DNA from 4 places in the Pseudonocardia sp. C8 genome. Region 1 is predicted to be linked to each of the others. Evidence: predicted binding sites of a transcription regulator. Region 1 holds the regulator's gene; each other region holds the start of a gene.
What was found. The regulator LexA, encoded in region 1, represses DNA repair genes until DNA is damaged. The targets are predictions, from matches to a motif close to CGAACACGTGTTCG.
Positions count from the first base shown of each region.

Region 2: the regulator LexA is predicted to act here: its motif matches at 2,363-2,376, upstream of uvrA (excinuclease ABC subunit UvrA).
Region 3: the regulator LexA is predicted to act here: its motif matches at 2,566-2,579, upstream of H7X46_RS16155 (intein-containing Rv2578c family radical SAM protein).
Region 4: the regulator LexA is predicted to act here: its motif matches at 2,610-2,623, upstream of dnaB (replicative DNA helicase).

Region 1 is NZ_JACMTR010000002.1:1,461,406-1,465,915, reverse strand. Features, by position in the region: gene H7X46_RS07470 (vitamin B12-dependent ribonucleotide reductase) at 1-156, opposite strand, end outside; gene nrdR (transcriptional regulator NrdR) at 326-814, opposite strand; gene H7X46_RS07460 (hypothetical protein) at 1,171-1,602, opposite strand; gene H7X46_RS07455 (hypothetical protein) at 1,956-2,222, opposite strand; gene lexA (transcriptional repressor LexA) at 2,430-3,158, shown strand; gene H7X46_RS07445 (hypothetical protein) at 3,170-4,297, opposite strand; gene hflX (GTPase HflX) at 4,507-4,510, opposite strand, start outside.
Region 2 is NZ_JACMTR010000002.1:2,229,088-2,233,597, reverse strand. Features, by position in the region: gene uvrA (excinuclease ABC subunit UvrA) at 1-2,081, opposite strand, end outside; gene H7X46_RS11075 (MBL fold metallo-hydrolase) at 2,456-3,130, shown strand; gene H7X46_RS11070 (hypothetical protein) at 4,096-4,510, shown strand, end outside.
Region 3 is NZ_JACMTR010000002.1:3,366,876-3,371,385, reverse strand. Features, by position in the region: gene H7X46_RS16165 (bifunctional 2-polyprenyl-6-hydroxyphenol methylase/3-demethylubiquinol 3-O-methyltransferase UbiG) at 1-489, shown strand, start outside; gene H7X46_RS16160 (YibE/F family protein) at 494-1,543, opposite strand; gene H7X46_RS16155 (intein-containing Rv2578c family radical SAM protein) at 2,583-4,510, shown strand, end outside.
Region 4 is NZ_JACMTR010000002.1:5,530,865-5,535,374, forward strand. Features, by position in the region: gene H7X46_RS26270 (deoxyribonuclease IV) at 1-122, opposite strand, end outside; gene rpsF (30S ribosomal protein S6) at 368-682, shown strand; gene H7X46_RS26280 (single-stranded DNA-binding protein) at 694-1,257, shown strand; gene rpsR (30S ribosomal protein S18) at 1,309-1,545, shown strand; gene rplI (50S ribosomal protein L9) at 1,565-2,011, shown strand; gene dnaB (replicative DNA helicase) at 2,655-4,070, shown strand; gene H7X46_RS26300 (hypothetical protein) at 4,188-4,510, opposite strand, start outside.

The sequences.
Region 1 (4,510 bases):
CACGCCCTCGGTGGTGAAGATCCGCTGCACGGTCAGGCCGCGCCGCTGGCCGGCACGCGCCTTCCCGCGGCCGCGCCCGGCCTTCGCCGACGCCTCCCCGGCTCCGGTCGTACCGTTCCCGGTGCCTGTCGTCGGGCCCCCGACGGTCTCGGTCATGAACTGCCTCCGCTTCGACATCTCGTGTCCGCCCGCGCGCTGGGGTGCGCGGACGGCCGGGGGCGGCGCTGGGTTCCGCCCCGTTCCGGCCCGGCCGGCGGGAGTCCCGTCCGGGACCGGTGTGCGGCCCCCATCAGCCCGCACCGGTCCCGGACGCGACCGAACCCGCTCAGCCGCCCCGCGTGCCGGCCTCGCCGTCGGCTGCTTCCCCGGCAGCCGCCGAACGGAGGTCGGCGATCTCCTTCTCGAAGTCCTCGATGGAGGAGAAGGATCGGTAGACGCTCGCGAACCGCAGGTACGCGACCTCGTCGAGGTCGCGCAGCGGACCGAGGATCGCCAGCCCCACCTCGTGGCTGGGGATCTCGGCCGCGCCACGGGCGCGGACCGTCTCCTCGACCCGGTGGGCGAGCTGCTGCAGGTCGTCCTCGTCGACCGGCCGGCCCTGGCACGCCCGCCGAACCCCGCCGACCACCTTCTGCCGGCTGAAGGGCTCGCTCACCCCGCTGCGCTTGACGACGGCGAGCACGGTCTCCTCGACCGTGGTGAACCGCCGCCCGCACGAGGTGCAGGACCGGCGACGGCGGGTGCAGGTCCCGTCGTCGGCGGTCCGGGAATCGATCACCCGCGAGTCCGGGTGCCGGCAGAACGGGCATCTCACGACGGATCCACCCTTCTCCCGTCACCGACCGGGAACGCCTCGCGACGATCAGCTCCCCCAACCCCTGGGAGAACGACACCAATGTAACCCCAACATCTAGGGGTCCGCCAATCCGGAGCCGGCGTGGCGCCGAGCTTCCCCCGATCGGGACCCGAAGACTCGCACACCCGCCCTCACCGGCTGCCGGGGCCGTGGACGCCCTCCGGGAGGCATACCCACTGATCAGACGGCACGACGCCGGTGCGGGCGCCGCCCACCGGCCGGATCCGGCCGCGCCGGACGGCCACCCGGTTCCGCGACACGCCGCACCCACGCGCCGGACGGCACGCCGGATCGCCACCGCGCCACCCGGCCCCTCAGCGGTCGACGACGAGCACCGGCGCCGACCCCTCGGACGGCACGGCCGATCCGGCGTTCCAGCCGGCGGCGGCGTCGCCGAGCAGCCCCAGCAGCAGCACCACGGTCGCCGAGCAGAGCACGGCCGCGGCCCCGGCCAGCAGCCGCTCCCCGCGCGGGCGGACCCCGCTCCGGCCACGACGCCGGGCCACCGCCACCAGGCAGCGGCGGGACGCCGGACGCACCACCCGGACTACCCGGCTCTCCCGGCCCTCCCGGACGGCGGACGCGCCGCCACCCGGCGTGGGAGCCGGACCGCCGCGCCACACGGCGGCCGGCCGGGCCGGCCCGCCGGGCAGCGCGCCGCGAGCGCAGACGCCGCCGCGGCGCGGACCGGGTTCGGGCTCGGCACGTGCCACCCGCAGCGACCGCTCCGCTCGCACTGCCGGCACGGACGACCGCACCGCTCGCGCCACCGGCAGTGACTGCGCCGTGACCGCCGCGAGCACGGGCTCGTCGGGATGGCGCCCGTCGGGGCAGACCGCCGGGCGGCTGACCCTCCGGCGCGCCCGGACCGGGCCGCGCCTCCCGCCGGATCGCACCCGGCGCGCCACCTCGTGGACCTCGAGCTCTCGCATGGCTCCTCCGTATGGTCCTCGCGGACCGTCCGCGATCACCGTCGACGCCGGCCCTGCCGTGCGCCGTGCCCGCCGGGCGACCCTTCCCCGAGGCCGATCGAACGGGCGTACGAGCTGTGTAGCACCGGACACCGACAAGAATCGCGTCGCCGCAGGTCAGCGAGCCGTCAGCGCCCGGAGGAGACCGCTGCCGGCACTGCCGGCGCTGTCGGCCCGGCCGGAAGCGACCCCGCGGCCGACAGGTCGGCGAGCAGTCCCAGCCCGACGACGGTCGTCGCCGCCGCCAGCACCACACCCGCACCGGCGACCACGCGCCGCAGCACTCCCCGCGCACGGACCGCGGGCCGCGCCCACGGGCCGCCGGCGCGGACCGGTTCCGCTCCACCCCTGCCGACGCCGCCGACGCCCCGCAGCTCCACCACCGTCGCGTCCACATCGCACCCTTCGCTGCCGCGTCCGGACACCCCGCCGGGCACCCGAGGGCATCGAATCGATGTTCGATCGAACGCCCGTGCGATGTTGTACCACCGGAGCCCGGCCGGAATCCACGACACGCCGCCCCGGGCTTCGAACGCATGTTTGGCGTCCGGGCCCGGAATTGGTTACGCTCGTGGCGGTACATCCTCGAGGAGGCGAATGCGATGGCAGCGGACGAGTCCGGAGACGGGGCGTCCACCGGACAGGGTTCCGCGAGCGTCCGGGAGTTCCCCGAACCCCCGGCCGCCACGCGCGGTCTGACGCCGCGTCAGCGGAAGGTCCTGAGGGTGATCCGGGAGTGGGTGGACCAGTACGGCTACCCGCCGAGCGTCCGCGAGATCGGTGACGCGGTGGGGCTGACCTCCACCTCGTCGGTGCACCACCAGCTGCGGACGCTGGAGCGCAAGGGCCTGCTGCGCCGGGACCCGAACCGCACCCGCGCGGTGGACGTGCGCAGCCCGGAGCAGGCTGCGGAGGGCACCGACGGGAGCGCCGAGCCCGCGCGGACCGAGCGGCCGGCGCCGGCGTTCGTGCCGCTGATCGGCGACATCGCCGCCGGCGGCCCGATCCTGGCCGAGGAGGCGGTGCAGGACGTGTTCCCGCTCCCGCGCGAGATCGTCGGCGAGGGCACGCTGTTCCTGCTCAATGTCAAGGGCGACTCCATGGTCGACGCCGCGATCACCGACGGGGACTGGGTCGTCGTCCGCCAGCAGCCGGTGGCCGAGCAGGGCGAGGTCGTCGCCGCGATGATCGACGGCGAGGCCACCGTGAAGACGTTCCGCCGCAAGGACGGGCACATCTGGCTGATGCCGGCCAACGACGCCTACGAGCCCATCCCCGGCGACGACGCGTCGATCCTGGGCCGGGTCGTCGCGGTGCTGCGCCGGCTCTGAGCCCGCGGCGGTCAGCGCCGGCGGCCGTGCAGGGCCATCGCGCCGATCCCGGCCAGCAGCAGCGCACCGAGTGCGCCGGCCCCGGCGACGGCGGGCAACCACTCCGGCGTCGACCGCTGCCGGGGTGCCTCGGCGGGTTGCGGGACGACCGGTGCGGTGGCTGCGGTCGCCGCGGCCACGGCACCGGGCACGGCGCGAACCCCGGCCGGGGCCGTCGCGCGGGCCTCGGTGCCGGAATGCAGGGTGCCGCGGCCGTCCACCGCGACGGCCTCGCCCTGCGCTTCGTCCGGCAGCGGTACCGGCATCGGCGCCCCACGCACGGCGTCCACCAGCGCGTCCCCGGTCACGGCACCGGCCGGGTCGCTCCGGAGCGGGAACAGCCAGGCGTCGGTGTACGTCCGCAGGACGGCGGCACGCCCGCCCTCGGTCCCGGGTGGTGCGACCGCACCGCCGGTGACCGTGCGGGCGCCACCGGCGCCGAGCGGGCCGCCTGCGCCGGCGGAGTACGGCAGGACGATCTCGGCGACCCGGCGCAGCCCTGTCGTCCCCCCGTCGCCGAGCGGGCGGTCCGGGCGGTACACCCCGGCCGCGCCGCTCACCTTCTCCACGATCAGGGGCACCCCGTCGTCGGCGACCAGGACCGCCTCGGCGTCGCGCGGGCCGTCCGGGTAGACGAGGTCGTGCACCCGCGGCGGACCGGACGTCGGCAGCACGACCAGGCGGACCGTGTCGCGCCCGGCACCGTTGTCCCCGATGTCGGCCAGCCACAGCGCACCGTCGGGGGTGACGCCGAGGTCCTCCACGTCCTCGACCGCCACCCCGGTGTCCCGCACCGCGCTGACCGCGCAGGTGGCCGGGTCCAGGGTGGTGACCGTGCCGGATCCGCCGCCGTCGGCGATGGCGTGATACCGCTGCGGCGGGCCACCGACCTCGCCCTCGGCAACGAGGCCGGACAGCTCCGACATCCGGTCGTCGTCGATCGTGCAGACCGGCCGCGGCGCGCCGGGACCGGGCCGCGGCACCTGGGAACCGGCGGCGACCGGCGCCGCGGTATCCCGGACCGCGGGCCCCGGTGCGGGAGCGCCGGGCGCGGCGACGGCGAGCGACCCCGGGAGGGCGAGCCCCACGACCGCGGACACGAGCAGGGCGGTACTCCGGACGGGCCGGCGGGCAGCGCGACGCGGCAGCGGCCGACGTCCGACGGCACCCGGGATCGACCGACCGGCGGCACCCGGCACCCACCGGCTCCAGGCGCCACCAGGTACCGAACGACGGCCCGCGGCACCGGGCATCGAGCAACGTCCTGACGCCATGCCGTGCCGCGGGGTCGTCCGCCGGGGCGGGCGGGTCAG
Region 2 (4,510 bases), 770 kb from region 1:
ATCCGGGTGTGCCGGCCGGGCACCTGGCGAGCGCCGTTGAGCCGGTTCGCCAGGACCGTGGCGAGGATGTCGTTGATCAACGTGGACTTCCCCGAGCCGGACACCCCGGTGACCGAGACGAGGCCGCCGAGCGGCACGTCGACGTCGATCCCGCGCAGGTTGTGCTCGCGGGCGCCGACGATCGTCAGCTTCCGGTCCGGGTCGAGCGTGCGGCGCTGCGGCAGCGGGATCGACTTCCGCCCGGACAGGTAGGCACCGGTCAGCGAGGTGTCGTGCGACTCCAGGTCGGCGACCGTGCCCGAGTGCACGATGTGCCCGCCGTGCTCCCCCGCGCCGGGGCCGATGTCGACCGCCCAGTCGGAGGCGCGGATGGTGTCCTCGTCGTGCTCGACGACGATGAGCGTGTTGCCCAGGTCGCGCAGCCGGCTCAGGGTGTCGATGAGCCGCCGGTTGTCCCGCTGGTGCAGGCCGATCGACGGCTCGTCGAGCACGTACAGCACCCCGACCAGCCCGGACCCGATCTGGGTGGCCAGCCGGATCCGCTGCGCCTCGCCGCCGGACAGCGTGCCCGCGGCCCGGTCCAGCGACAGGTAGTCCAGCCCGACGTCGAGCAGGAAGCCGAGCCGGGCCTGGACCTCCTTGAGCACCGCGCCGGCGATCATGGCCTGGCGGTCGTCGAGCACCATGCCGTTGAGGAACGCCGAGCACTCGGCGACCGACATGCTCGAGACCTGCGCGATCGACCGCTCCCCCAGGTCCTGGTGCGGCAGGGTCACGGACAGCACCTCGGGCCGCAGCCGGGCACCGCCGCAGGCCGGGCACGGGATGTCGCGCATGTAGCCCTCGTAGCGCTCGCGCTGCGACTCCGACTCGGTCTGCTCCAGGCGCCGCTCCAGGAAGGGCATGACGCCCTCGAAGTTGGCGTAGTACGAGCGCTCGCGGCCGTACCGGTTGCGGTAGCGGACGTGCACCTGGTCGGTGCTGCCCTGGAGCACCGCCTTCTGGGCGGCCGCGGGCAGCTTCCGCCAGGGCGTGTCCATCCGGAAGCCGATCGCGTTCGACAGCCCGGTCAGCAGCCGCCCGAAGTACTCGGCGTTGTGCCCCGACGACCAGGGCGCGATGGCGCCGTCGGCCAGCGACAGGTCCGGGTCGGGGACGACGAGCTCCGGGTCGACCTCCTTCTTGATGCCGATGCCGGTGCAGGCCGGGCAGGCGCCGTAGGGCGAGTTGAAGGAGAAGGTGCGCGGCTCGAGGTCGTCGACGGCCAGGGTGTGGCCGTTCGGGCAGGCCATCCGCTCGGAGAACCGGCGCTCCCGGCCGGGGTCGTCTGCGGGGAGGTCGACGAAGTCGAGGACGACCAGCCCGTCGGCGAGCCGCAGCGCGGTCTCCACCGAGTCGGTGAGCCGCTGCTTGGCGGTCGCCTTGACCGACAGCCGGTCGACGACCACCGCGATGTCGTGCTTCTCCTGCTTCTTCAGCGTGGGCGGGTCGGAGAGCTGGTACACGGTGCCGTCGACGAGCACCCGCGAGTAGCCCTGCGACTGCAGGGTGGAGAACAGGTCGACGAACTCGCCCTTGCGGGTCCGGACGACCGGGGCGAGCACCTGGAAGCGGCTGCCCTGCTCCATCTCCAGGACCTGGTCGACGATCTGCTGCGGGGTCTGCTTCGCGATCCGCTCGTCGCACTGCGGGCAGTGCGGGATCCCGGCGCGGGCGTAGAGCAGCCGCAGGTAGTCGTGGATCTCGGTGATCGTGCCGACCGTGGAGCGCGGGTTGCGGTTGGTCGACTTCTGGTCGATCGAGACCGCCGGGGACAGACCCTCGATGAAGTCGACGTCGGGCTTGTCCATCTGCCCGAGGAACTGGCGGGCGTAGGCCGACAGCGACTCGACGTAGCGCCGCTGCCCCTCCGCGAAGATCGTGTCGAACGCCAGGCTCGACTTCCCGGAGCCGGACAGCCCGGTGAACACGATCATGCTGTCGCGGGGCAGGTCGATGTCGACGCCCTGCAGGTTGTGCTCCCGCGCGCCGCGCACGACCAGCTTGGGACCGCTCGGGACCGGCGACGCCCCCGGGGACAGGGCGGTGCCGGCGTCACGGCGGTCGGGCCTCTGGTCGCTCACGATGCGCGCCTCCTGGAACGGCGAGGTCGTCGGGGGACCCTGGTGGGACACCCACGGCGGTCGGGACATTCCGCGACCGGGCTGTGACGTCCGGCGGCTGCCGGCCGCGGGGGTGTCTCCACGTCCGGCACCGATGCTAGGTCGACCCTCCGACAAGAATCCCGCGAGCGTGTGTTCCCGCAGGTCCCCCTCGGTGGATGCGCCCCGGCACGCGCCGGTCGGTACACCGCAACCATACTCGTACGCATGTTCGAGCCGTGAGCGGGCCCGCCCGTGCGACCGGCGGGTTCTCCCTGCGGCCGATGCCGGGCCGGGCCGTTACCCTCGCGCCCGTGGACGTCCTGGACTACTACACCGGTCACACCGACCCGGGTGGCGCGGCCATCCGGCGCGACCTCGACCGGCTGAGCATCAGCAAGATCTCGGTCGGCGAGATGGACAACAACGCCTACCTGCTCGTGTGCAAGCAGAGCAACGAGGCGCTGCTGATCGACGCGGCCGCGGAGCCGGCCCGGCTCGCCGATCTCATCGGCGCCACCGACGAGCGCCCGGACCTGCGCCATCTCGTCACCACCCACCGGCACGCCGACCACTGGCAGGCGCTGGGCGCGATCGCCGGAATGTTCGAGCCGCGGCTGATCGCGCACCCGCAGGACGCGCCCGAGCTCCCGGCGCCGATGGACGAGTTCGTCGAGGACGGTGACACGATCTCCTTCGGCGAGATCGAGCTGGAGGTCACCCACCTGCGCGGGCACACGCCGGGCTCGATCGCGCTGCTCTACCGGGGCGAGGACCGGCCGCACCTGTTCACCGGCGACAGCCTCTTCCCGGGCGGGCCGGGCAAGACGTGGTCGCGGGAGGACAACGCGCAGCTGCTGGCCGACCTCGAGGAGCGGGTGTTCGACCGGCTCCCCGACGAGACCTGGTTCTACCCGGGGCACGGCGACGACTCCACGCTCGGCGCGGAGCGGCCGCACCTTCCGGAGTGGAAGTCGCGCGGCTGGTAGCCGCTGCCGGGCCACCCGTCGGGACTGCCTGCCATCGGCGGGTCTCCCCGACGGCGCGGTGCCCGTGGGATGCGCCGACCGTGAGCGGGTGAGGCGGCTGACCCGCGCCACGCCCGGATCGATCAGCACGCTCCCGCCCCCGAGGGGGCGACCCCGTGCACCTCGGGCACGGCGCCCCAGATCGATCAACACGGTGTCGCCTCGGGCGGGGCGACACCGTGCACCTCGACCCCCGAACCCGGGTCGATCAACACGACGTCGCCCCGCGGAGGGCACCAACGTGCACCTCGGGCACGGCGCCCCGATCGATCAACACGTTGTCGCCTCGAGCGGGGCGATACCGTGCACCTCGAGCACGGCGCCCCGATCGATCAACACGATGTGACCCCGGGCGGGGCGACAACGTGCACCTCGACAACCGCACCGGTCTCGATCAGCACGATCCCGCCCTCGACAGGGCAGCACCGTGCACCTCGAGCACCACGCCCAGATCGATCAGCACGATCCCGCCCCGGCCGGGACGACAACGTGCACCTCGACCCCCGAACCCGGGTCGATCAACACGATGTGGCCACGGGCGGGGCGACAACGTGCAACTCGCGCCCCGAGCCCGGATCGATCAACACGACGTCGCCCCGCGGAGGGCACCAACGTGCACCTCGGGCACGGCGCCCCGATCGATCAGCACGTTGTCGCCTCGGGCGGGGCGACAACGTGCAACCCGAGCCTCGCTCACGGGCCGATCAACTCGGTGTTGGCGCCGACACCGTGCCTCTCGAGCGCCGCGCGCGTGTCGATCGGCCCGTGTCGAGCAGACCGTCCTGGCGAGCACGAACGCGACCGCTGCGGGCCTGCCGAATCGGACTACTGGGTTACTCCGTTCGGCGGCTAACGCTGGGCCGCGCGTCGCGATGTCACCGGTGGACGGGCCGCACCAGGCGGCTCTGGTCACCGGGAGACCAGCCGTGGTGCGCACCGATCAGCCCCGAGCACGCCGTCTCGGCCGCCGCACGCTCGGTGCGCTCGTACCGGCGACGCTCGTCGCCGCCCTGGGCGTCGCGGCCGCGCTCACCCTGACCGAGATCCCTGCCGCCTCGGTCGCCGAGGCCACCGGCCCGATCGAACCGGCCGCGGCCCCGCGCCCGAACGCGCCGGCCGCGCTGCCGCGCACGCTGGTGCCGCCGCCACCGCTCCCCGACCGCGTCGTCCCTCCGTTCCCGCTCCCGGTGCCGGCCGGCGAGGAACCCGAGCCCGAACGCGCCACCGTCTACACGTGTGATCCGACCGGCGATCCCGAGTTCGGCGACCCCGGCAACCCGAACGTGATCACCAACAAGGACTGCCCGGAGATCAACGCAGCGAAGGAGCGGGCCAACCGGG
Region 3 (4,510 bases), 1.9 Mb from region 1:
ACGCCGCAGCCGCCGGACGCGTTGCGCGGGCACCTCGACCTGGTGCCGGCCCAGGGCCGTGCCCTGGACGTGGCGTGCGGGCGGGGCGCCGTCGCCGTGTGGCTGGCCGGCCGGGGCCTGGACGTCGTCGCCGTCGACGTCTCGCCGGCCGGTCTGGCCGCCGCGGCGGAGCTGGCGACCGCGGAACGGCCGCCCGGCCGGATCCGCTGGGTCGAGGCCGATCTCGACGACGGGTTCCCGATCGAGGACGGGACCTACGACGTCGTCGTCTGCCAGCGGTTCCGGGCTCCCGCGCTGTACCCGGTGCTGGCGTCGGCGGTCGCGCCCGGCGGACTGCTGGCGATCACCGTGCTGTCCGAGGTCGGCGACGCCGGCGGGCGGTTCCGCGCCGCGCCCGGCGAGCTGGTCCGGGCGTTCGCAGACCTGGAGATCGTGGCGCACCACGAGGACGCCGGGGAGGCGCACCTGCTGGCGAGGCGCCCCGCCTGACGGGTCAGCGCCGCGCGACGACCAGTGCCGCGAGGCCCGTGGTGACCGGCACCGCGGCCACCAGCCCGATGCTGCCCACCAGCGTCCTGACGATCTCGGTCGCGACGTCCTGGCTGGTCAGCACCTCGGTCACCCCGCCGGCGGCGACGCTGAACAGCAGCAGCAACGGCAGCGCGGCGCCGGCGTAGGCCAGCACGAGGGTGTTCACCGCGGACGCGACGTGGTCCCGCCCGATCCGCATCCCGGCGGCGAACAGCTTCCCGGCACCGAGCTCCGGGTCGGCGGCACCGAGCTCCCAGACGGCCGACGCCTGGGTGACCGTGACGTCGTCCAGCGCGCCCAGGGCGCCGATCACCAGCCCGGCCAGCACCAGCCCGCGCGGGTCGATCGGGACGCCGGGCCCGAGGGTGCCGATGAGGTTCGTGGTCGTGTCGTCCAGGCCGGTCAGCCGGGCCGCGGCGGTGAACGCGGAGCCGAGCACGCCGATCAGGGCGAGCGAGGCCAGCGTCCCCAGCACGGCGCAGGAGGTCCGGGCGCTGAACCCGTGCGTCAGGTACAGCACCACGAACATGATCAGGCACGCGCCGGTCACCGCGACCGCCAGCGGCGAGCGCCCGGACAGGATCGAGGGCAGCACGAACCACAGCAGCACCGCGAAGCTGAGGAGCAGCCCGGCCAGCGCGGCGAGCCCGCGCAGCCGGCCGAGCAGCACGACGGCCAGCGCGAACGCCGCCGCCAGCCAGATCAGCGGGGGTCCGCGCTGGAAGTCGTTGAGCTGGTAGGACCCGGCCTCGTCGGGGTTGCCCCCGGACCAGGCGAGCGTCACCGGGTCGCCGGCGGCGAAGCGCGGGCTGGACGGTTCGTCCGGGACGAGCTGCACGAGGGTCCGGCCGGCCCGTGGACCGTCGGTCATGGTGACGGTGACGCCGGTGCAGGCGCCGTCCCCGGAGCCGGGGGTGCAGTCGGCGACCTGCACGGCCGTCACCTCGGCGCGGACCTGCTGGGTCGGCGGCAGCTCGGGCACCGGGGCCTGCCCGGGCCACAGCAGCGCCACCCCGGCGAGGGTGGCGAGCGCGCACGGCACGAGCAGGGCGACCAGCAGGTTCCGGACGCGGCGGCCGGCCGGGGTGGCGGCGCCGTGCCCGTGGCCGTGCCCGTGGCCGGTCGCGGGGGGCGCATCGCCGGGCTGTGTGTGCCCGGTTGCGGGGGGCGTACCACCGGGCTGTGCGTGCCCGGTCGCGGGGGGCGCATCGCCGGGCTGTGTGTGCCGGGTTCCGGGGGGCGTACCGCCGGACCGTGCCGGTCCGCGAGCCGGCCGGCGGCGCCGGCGGGCCGGTTCCGGGGCCGCCGACCGGGCCCGCGACGAGCCGGTGCCCTCCGGACCGTCCTCCGCTGGGTGGTCGGATTCCGGTCCGGGTGACCTCGTGGTGCCGGACGTCGGGGACCGGTCGACGGCCGCGCTCCCGGCCTCACCTGCCGGCGGCGCGCCGGGCCGGTCCGGCGGTGACGCGGGAGAGGCCGGATGCCCGCCCGTCCGGTCGCCGGGTGCCATCGGGTACCGGCCCCACCACTCCGCGGGTGGGCCGTTCTCGGCCGGGCGGTGTTCGGCCGGGCGGTTCTCGGCCGGTCCGCTCGTGACCGGACGGTTCTCGGCCGGGCCGGATGCGTGTCTCGGTGCCCGGGGGGTGTCGTCGCCGCCGGTGGGGTGCGCGGCGCGGCGGGCGCGGGTGACCTGCTCGGTGTCCGGTTCCGCCGCCCGGTGCCGGCTGCCCCCGGCCCGGCGACGCCCGGGCTCGTGCTGCCCGGGTCCGTCCTGCCTGCGCGGGTCCTGCCCGGGGTCGTCCTGCCGGGGGTCGTTCGGTCCGGCGTCGTTCGGTCGGGGGGCGTCCGGTCCGCGTCCGTCCGGCCGTCGCCCGTCCGGCCGGCGCGGGTTCCGGCGCGGCGGCTCGGCGTCCGGCGGGCCCGGACGGCGCGGATCGGGCGGGTGCACCCCCGCATCCTCGCAGTCGATCTCCGGATCGCCGACCGGCGCTCGCCCGGACGACACCGTCCGGCGACGACCGGTTGCCGGCTGCTCGAACTTGTGTTCGAATATGGGTGTGCGGTGGAGCGGACAGCAGGTGGGACTCGACGGGATCGGCACCGATGCGGCGCTGCCCGGGATGCGCGGGTTGCTGCGCAGCGTGCGGACCCCGGAGTTCGCGGGCACGGTCTTCCACGAGGTGGAGGCGCGGTCGGTGCTGAACCGGGTGCCGTCGTCGTCGCCGATGCCGTTCGGCTGGACGGTCAACCCGTACCGCGGCTGCTCCCATGCCTGCACCTACTGCCTGGACGGGGCGACCCCGGTGCTGACCGCCGACGGCCGCTCCCGGCCCATCGGCGAGCTCCGGGCCGGCGACGAGGTCGTCGGCACGGTGCCCGACGCGCGCGGCCGGCGGCGGTTCGTCCGCACCCCGGTGCTGGCGCGCTGGTCCACCCATCGCCGGGCGCAGCGGGTGGTCCTCGACGACGGCACGCTGCTGGTGACCTCGGCCGAACACCGTTTCCTCACCCGGGGCGGGTGGGCGCACGTCCGGCCCGGGCGGTGCCGGGCGTCGGCGGACCGGCCGCACCTGCGCCCCGGCTCGGAGCTGGCCGGTCCCGGTGCCGCGGCGATGCCGGGCCGGCCCCGGCCGGACGGCTACGCGCAGGGCTACCTCTGCGGGCTGGCCCGGGCCGATGCGGTCCGCGGCCGGGTGACCGCCGCTCCGTTCCCGTCGGCATGGGTGGAGCTGGAGGCGCTGGCCCGGGCCCACCACCTGCTCACGTCGCGGCCGGTGGTGGCGCACGGTCCGGACCGCGCGCCGCGTCCCGCGGCCGGCGGGGTCGCGGCGGTCGCGGGGGAGCGGCCTTCACCGGCGGCCTGGCCGGACCGACCCGGCCCCGGCTGGTCCGCCGGCTTCCTCGGTGGCGTGCTGGACGTGTGCGGCGAGGTGAGCGCCGGAGTGCTGCGGGTCGTCCCCGCCGACGAGGTGCTCACCCGGGCGACCGTCGAGGCGCTGCGCCGGCTCGGGTTCCGGGTCGCGTCCGAACCGTCGGGCCGGCCGGGCGGCCGCGCCCTGCGGGTGCTGGGCGGGGCTGCCGAGCAGCTGCGGCTGGTCGCCGCCGCCGACCCGGCCGTGGCCCGGGTGCGCGACGTCGGCGGCGCGCTCGTGGAGGAACCACCGGACGGTGCCCCGCGGGTCGTCGACGTGGAGGACACCGGGGAGATCGTCCCGATGGTCGACATCACGACCGGCACCGGCGACTTCGTCGCGGCCGGTGTCGTGAGCCACAACTGCTTCGCCCGGAACACGCACACCTACCTGGACCTGGACGCGGGCGCCGACTTCGACTCGCAGATCGTGGTGAAGGTGAACGTGGCCCGCGTCCTGGAACGGGAGCTGGCCCGGCCGGGCTGGCGCCGCGAGCACGTCGCGATGGGCACCAACACCGATCCCTACCAGCGCGCCGAGGGTCGCTACCGGCTGATGCCGGGCGTGATCTCCGCGCTCGCCCGGTCGGGCACGCCGTTCTCGATCCTCACCAAGGGCACCGTCCTCACCCGGGACCTCCCGGAACTGGCCGCCGCGAACGCCGACGTCCGGGTCGGGACCGGGGTGTCGATCGCGCTGCTGGACCGCGGCCTGCAGGCGCGGCTCGAACCCGGGACACCGAGCCCGCGGGCCCGCCTGGACCTGGTCCGCCGGATCACCGACGCCGGGCTGCCGTGCGGGGTGATGGTCGCGCCCGTGCTGCCCTGGCTCACCGACTCCGAGGAGGCGCTCGACGCGGTGCTCGCGGAGATCGCCGCCGCCGGCGCGACCGGTGCGACGGTGCTCGCGCTGCACCTGCGCCCCGGAACCCGGGAATGGTTCCTGCAGTGGCTCGCCCGGGAGTACCCGAAGTTGCTGCCGCGCTACGAGCGGCTCTACCGGCGGGGCGCCAACGCCGACCGGGAGTACCGGACCGCGCTGCACCGGCGGGTCGTCCCGCTGCTGGC
Region 4 (4,510 bases), 4.1 Mb from region 1:
TGCGGCGGCGGCTTCTTCCAGCCCTGCGGGTCGGACAGGAAGATCTGGACCACCTCGGCGCCCACCTCGCCGGCCGCGGCCAGCGGGTCCTCGGCGTCGCGGACGTGCGCTCCGATCTGCATGCGGGAACGGTAGCGAGCACCCCCGACAGCGCGCCCCGGGGCCGGTCGGCCACCCGGCGATCCGGCCGGCGCGTACCCGCAGGTCGGACCCCGGATCGTCGTTGCTAGCCTGGGTCGGTCATCCCGCAGTTCTCCCGCCCGGCCGCCGGCCGGTGAACGCGAAACTGTCGGGGTGCGCTGAGAACCTCCTGTCACGGCCGTCCGGGCCGTGACCGTTTCGAGTCCATAGGAGGTGAGTGGTTCTCATGCGTCACTACGAGGTCATGGTCATCCTCGACGGCAGCCTGGACGAGCGCACCGTGCAGCCGTCCCTGGAGCAGTTCCTCTCCGTCGTGAAGAGCGACGGCGGATCGATCGAGAAGATCGAGGTCTGGGGCAAGCGCCGGCTGGCCTACGAGATCAAGAAGCAGGGCGAGGCCATCTACGCGGTCGTCGAGATCACCGCGGAGCCGGCCACCGTCGCCGAGCTGGACCGCCAGCTGGGCCTGAACGAGTCCGTGCTGCGCACCAAGGTGCTGCGCAAGGACATCACCCGCACGCCGGCGCCCGCCGCCGGCTGAGAGGGGCACTCATGGCCGGCGAGACCGTGATCACCGTCGTGGGCAACCTGACGGCGGATCCCGAGCTGCGGTTCACCCCCTCCGGCGCCGCGGTCGCCAACTTCACCGTCGCGTCGACGCCGCGCACCTTCGACCGCCAGACCGGCGAGTGGAAGGACGGCGAGGCGCTGTTCCTGCGCTGCAACATCTGGCGCCAGGCGGCGGAGAACGTCGCCGAGTCGCTGACCCGCGGTGCGCGGGTGGTGGTGCAGGGGCGCCTCCGGCAGCGGTCCTTCGAGACCCGCGAGGGTGAGAAGCGCACCGTCGTGGAGCTGGAGGTCGACGAGGTCGGCCCCTCGCTCCGGTACGCGACCGCCAAGGTCAACAAGGTCAGCCGGGGCGGTGGTTCCGGCGGCTTCGGTGGCGGTGGCGGCGGCTACGAGGGCGGTGGCGGCGGCTTCGGCGGCGGCCCCCAGAGCGGTGGTCCCGGCGGCGGCTCCGGCGGGGGCAACTCCGGCGGCGGCTATGACGACCCCTGGGGTTCGGCCCCGCCCGCGGGCAGCGGCGCGGCGTCCGACGACGAGCCCCCCTTCTGATCCACGTCCCCTCCGCCCACGACGGGCGGTAGACACTCCAGGAGCACCACCATGGCCAAGGCCATCGTGCGCAAGCCGAAGAAGAAGGTCTGCGCGTTCTGCAAGGACAAGGCCCAGCTGATCGACTACAAGGACACCGGTCTGCTGCGGAAGTTCATCTCCGACCGGGGCAAGATCCGTGCCCGCCGGGTGACCGGCAACTGCCGGCAGCACCAGCGGGACATCGCCGTCGCGGTGAAGAACTCCCGCGAGGTCGCACTGCTGCCCTACACCTCGACCGCGCGCTGACACGAGGAGGAGAACGCAGATGAAGCTCATCCTCAACGCCGACGTCCCGAACCTGGGCGCGCCGGGCGACATCGTCGAGGTCAAGGACGGCTACGGCCGCAACTACCTGCTGCCGCGCAAGCTCGCGGTCGTCGCCACCCGCGGTGCCGAGAAGCAGGTCGAGCAGATCCGCCGGGCGCAGAAGTCCCGCGCGATCCGCGACCTGAGCCACGCGCAGCAGGTCGACTCGCAGCTGCGGAACCTGAACGTGACGGTCCCGGCGAAGGCCGGCGCCAACGGCCGCCTGTTCGGGTCCGTCACCCCGGCCGCGGTCGTCGACGCCGTGAAGGCCGCCGGCGGGCCGGCGCTGGACAAGCGCTCCGTCGACGTCCCGGGGCACATCAAGACCCTCGGCAAGCACCAGGTGCAGGTCCGCCTGCACCCGGAGGTCACCACCGAGCTGCCGATCGCGGTCGTCGCGAGCTGAATACGTGACAGGTGGTCGCGCGACCACCGAGCGTAGTCAGGGCGGTGACCGGAGCCCCGTGCTCCGGTCACCGCCCTTTCGCATGTCCGGAGCCGGTCCGGGGAGCGGGACGAGCGCGCTCCGGAGTCGGGAGTGGACAGTGCGACCCGTTCGTGGGACCCGGTCGCGGGATGTGTTGTCACGCAGCCGACACGCCACCGGTGACGGCCCGCTCGTCGGGCGGACCTGTGGATGCGCCGAGCGGCGAACGGTCCCCCGGGCGGTCCGACACGCCGATCGCGGGCCTGCGCCGACACGCCCGAGCAAAGTTGTCCACACCCGTCCCCATGGCCCTGACCAGCGATTTCAGGGGGAATTGGGCGGTTGTCCCCAGGGTTTCCACAGCACGGTCCCGGGACGGACGGCGTTCGTGCACAGTTCATCCCCAGGTTGATCACCATGCCCGTTCGCGTGCGGGGCTCGCCCGGCCTAGCCTCGGCCGCACCGGCCCGGCGAGGGGCTCCCGTACGCACCCGCGCGAGGCGCGGTCCGGCGGGGTGCCGCCACGGCCGGAGATCACGGGAGATCCGCGCGGGTCGGCGAACCGCCACTCGCGCATCGAACGTGTGTTCGGGTATGCTGTCCATCGGGGGTGACGCTGCGTATGGCTCTGACAGACGACCGTCCAGCCGGACGGCCTCGGGCCGTTCGCGACGGCGACCAGGCCGGTGGATCCTCCGACGGCGCGAGCGGAGCCTTCGACCGGCAGCCTCCGCAGGACCTGACCGCGGAACAGTCGGTGCTCGGCGGGATGCTGCTGAGCAAGGACGCGATCGCCGACGTCGTCGAGGTGCTGCGGCCGGAGGACTTCTACCGGCCCGCGCACCAGACCGTCTACGAGACGATCCTGGACCTCTACGGCCGCGGTGAGCCGGCCGACGCGGTGACCGTGTCGGCGGAGCTGCAGCGGCGCGGCGAGCTGGTCCGGCTCGGCGGCGCCCCCTACCTGCACACGCTGATCGCGACGGTGCCGACTGCGGCGAACGCGGCGTACTACGCCGAGATCGTCGGTGAGAAGGCGATCCTGCGCCGGCTGGTCGAGGCCGGTACCCGGATCGTGCAGCTCGGCTACCACGGCAACGAGGGCGGCGAGGTCGACGAGGTCGTCGACCGGGCCCAGGCGGCCGTCTACGAGGTCACCGAGCGCACCACCACCGAGGACTACACCGTGCTGGAGGAGCTCCTCCAGCCGACGATGGACGAGATCGACGCGATCGCCTCCCGGGGCGGCCTCGCGGCGGGCGTCCCGACCGGGTTCGCCGACCTCGACGCCTGCACCAACGGACTGCACCCCGGGCAGATGGTCGTCGTGGCGGCGCGCCCGGGTCTGGGCAAATCGACCCTCGGTCTGGACTTCGCGCGCTCGTGCTCGATCAAGAACGGCATGACCAGCGCGTTCTTCTCGCTCGAGATGAGCAAGTCCGAGATCGTGATGCGCCTGCTGTCGGCGGAGGCGCGGATCCGGCTGGCCGACATGCGCGCGGGCCGGATGTCCGACGAGGACTGGACCCGGATGGCCCGCCGGATGTCGGAGATCTCCGAGGCTCCGCTCTACATCGACGACTCGCCGAACCTCACGCTGATGGAGATCCGGGCCAAGGCGCGCCGGATGAAGCAGCGCAACGACCTCAAGCTGATCATCCTGGACTACCTGCAGCTGATGACCTCGGGCCGCAAGGTCGAGTCCCGGCAGCAGGAAGTGTCGGAGTTCTCCCGGCAGATCAAGCTCCTCGCGAAGGAGCTCGAGGTGCCGGTGGTCGCGATGAGCCAGCTGAACCGTGGCCCGGAGCAGCGCACCGACAAGCGGCCGATGCTGTCGGACCTGCGCGAGTCCGGATCGATCGAGCAGGACGCCGACATGGTGATCCTGCTGCACCGCCCGGACGCGTTCGAGAACGACGACCCGCGGGCGGGCGAGGCGGACCTGATCCTGGCCAAGCACCGGAACGGGCCCACCACGACGATCACGGTCGCGCACCAGCTGCACTACAGCCGGTTCTCCGACCTCGCCCACGGGTAGGCCACCACCGCTCGCCGGGGCGGGGCGCGATCGCGCGGAGCCGCCCCCGGGAGCCGCCCGCGGCCCGGACGGGTGTGCGGGGCACCGGTCGGCCACCGGTACCCCGCACCCCACCCGTCAGCGGTCGCCGGGCGGGGTGAGCAGCGCTTCGAGGAAGCGGCGCTGCTCGGCGATGAGCCGGTCGACGAACTGGCGCTGCCCGGCCAGGAGCTGCTCGAACAGGTCGTAGCTGCCGCGGACGGCGGCACGGGCCGCCGCGGGGTCGGGTCCGAACGGGAGGGGCAGACGCCCGGCCTCCTTGCCGCTGCCGAACATCGCGAGGGTGGCGTCCTCGCCGGAGCGGACGACGCGCAGTACCGAGTCCTGGATCTGCCGGTAGCTCTCGGCGGTGGCCTCGCGGACGGTGTCGGTCATCGTCGCGGTCGCGGTGGCCGTGTCCT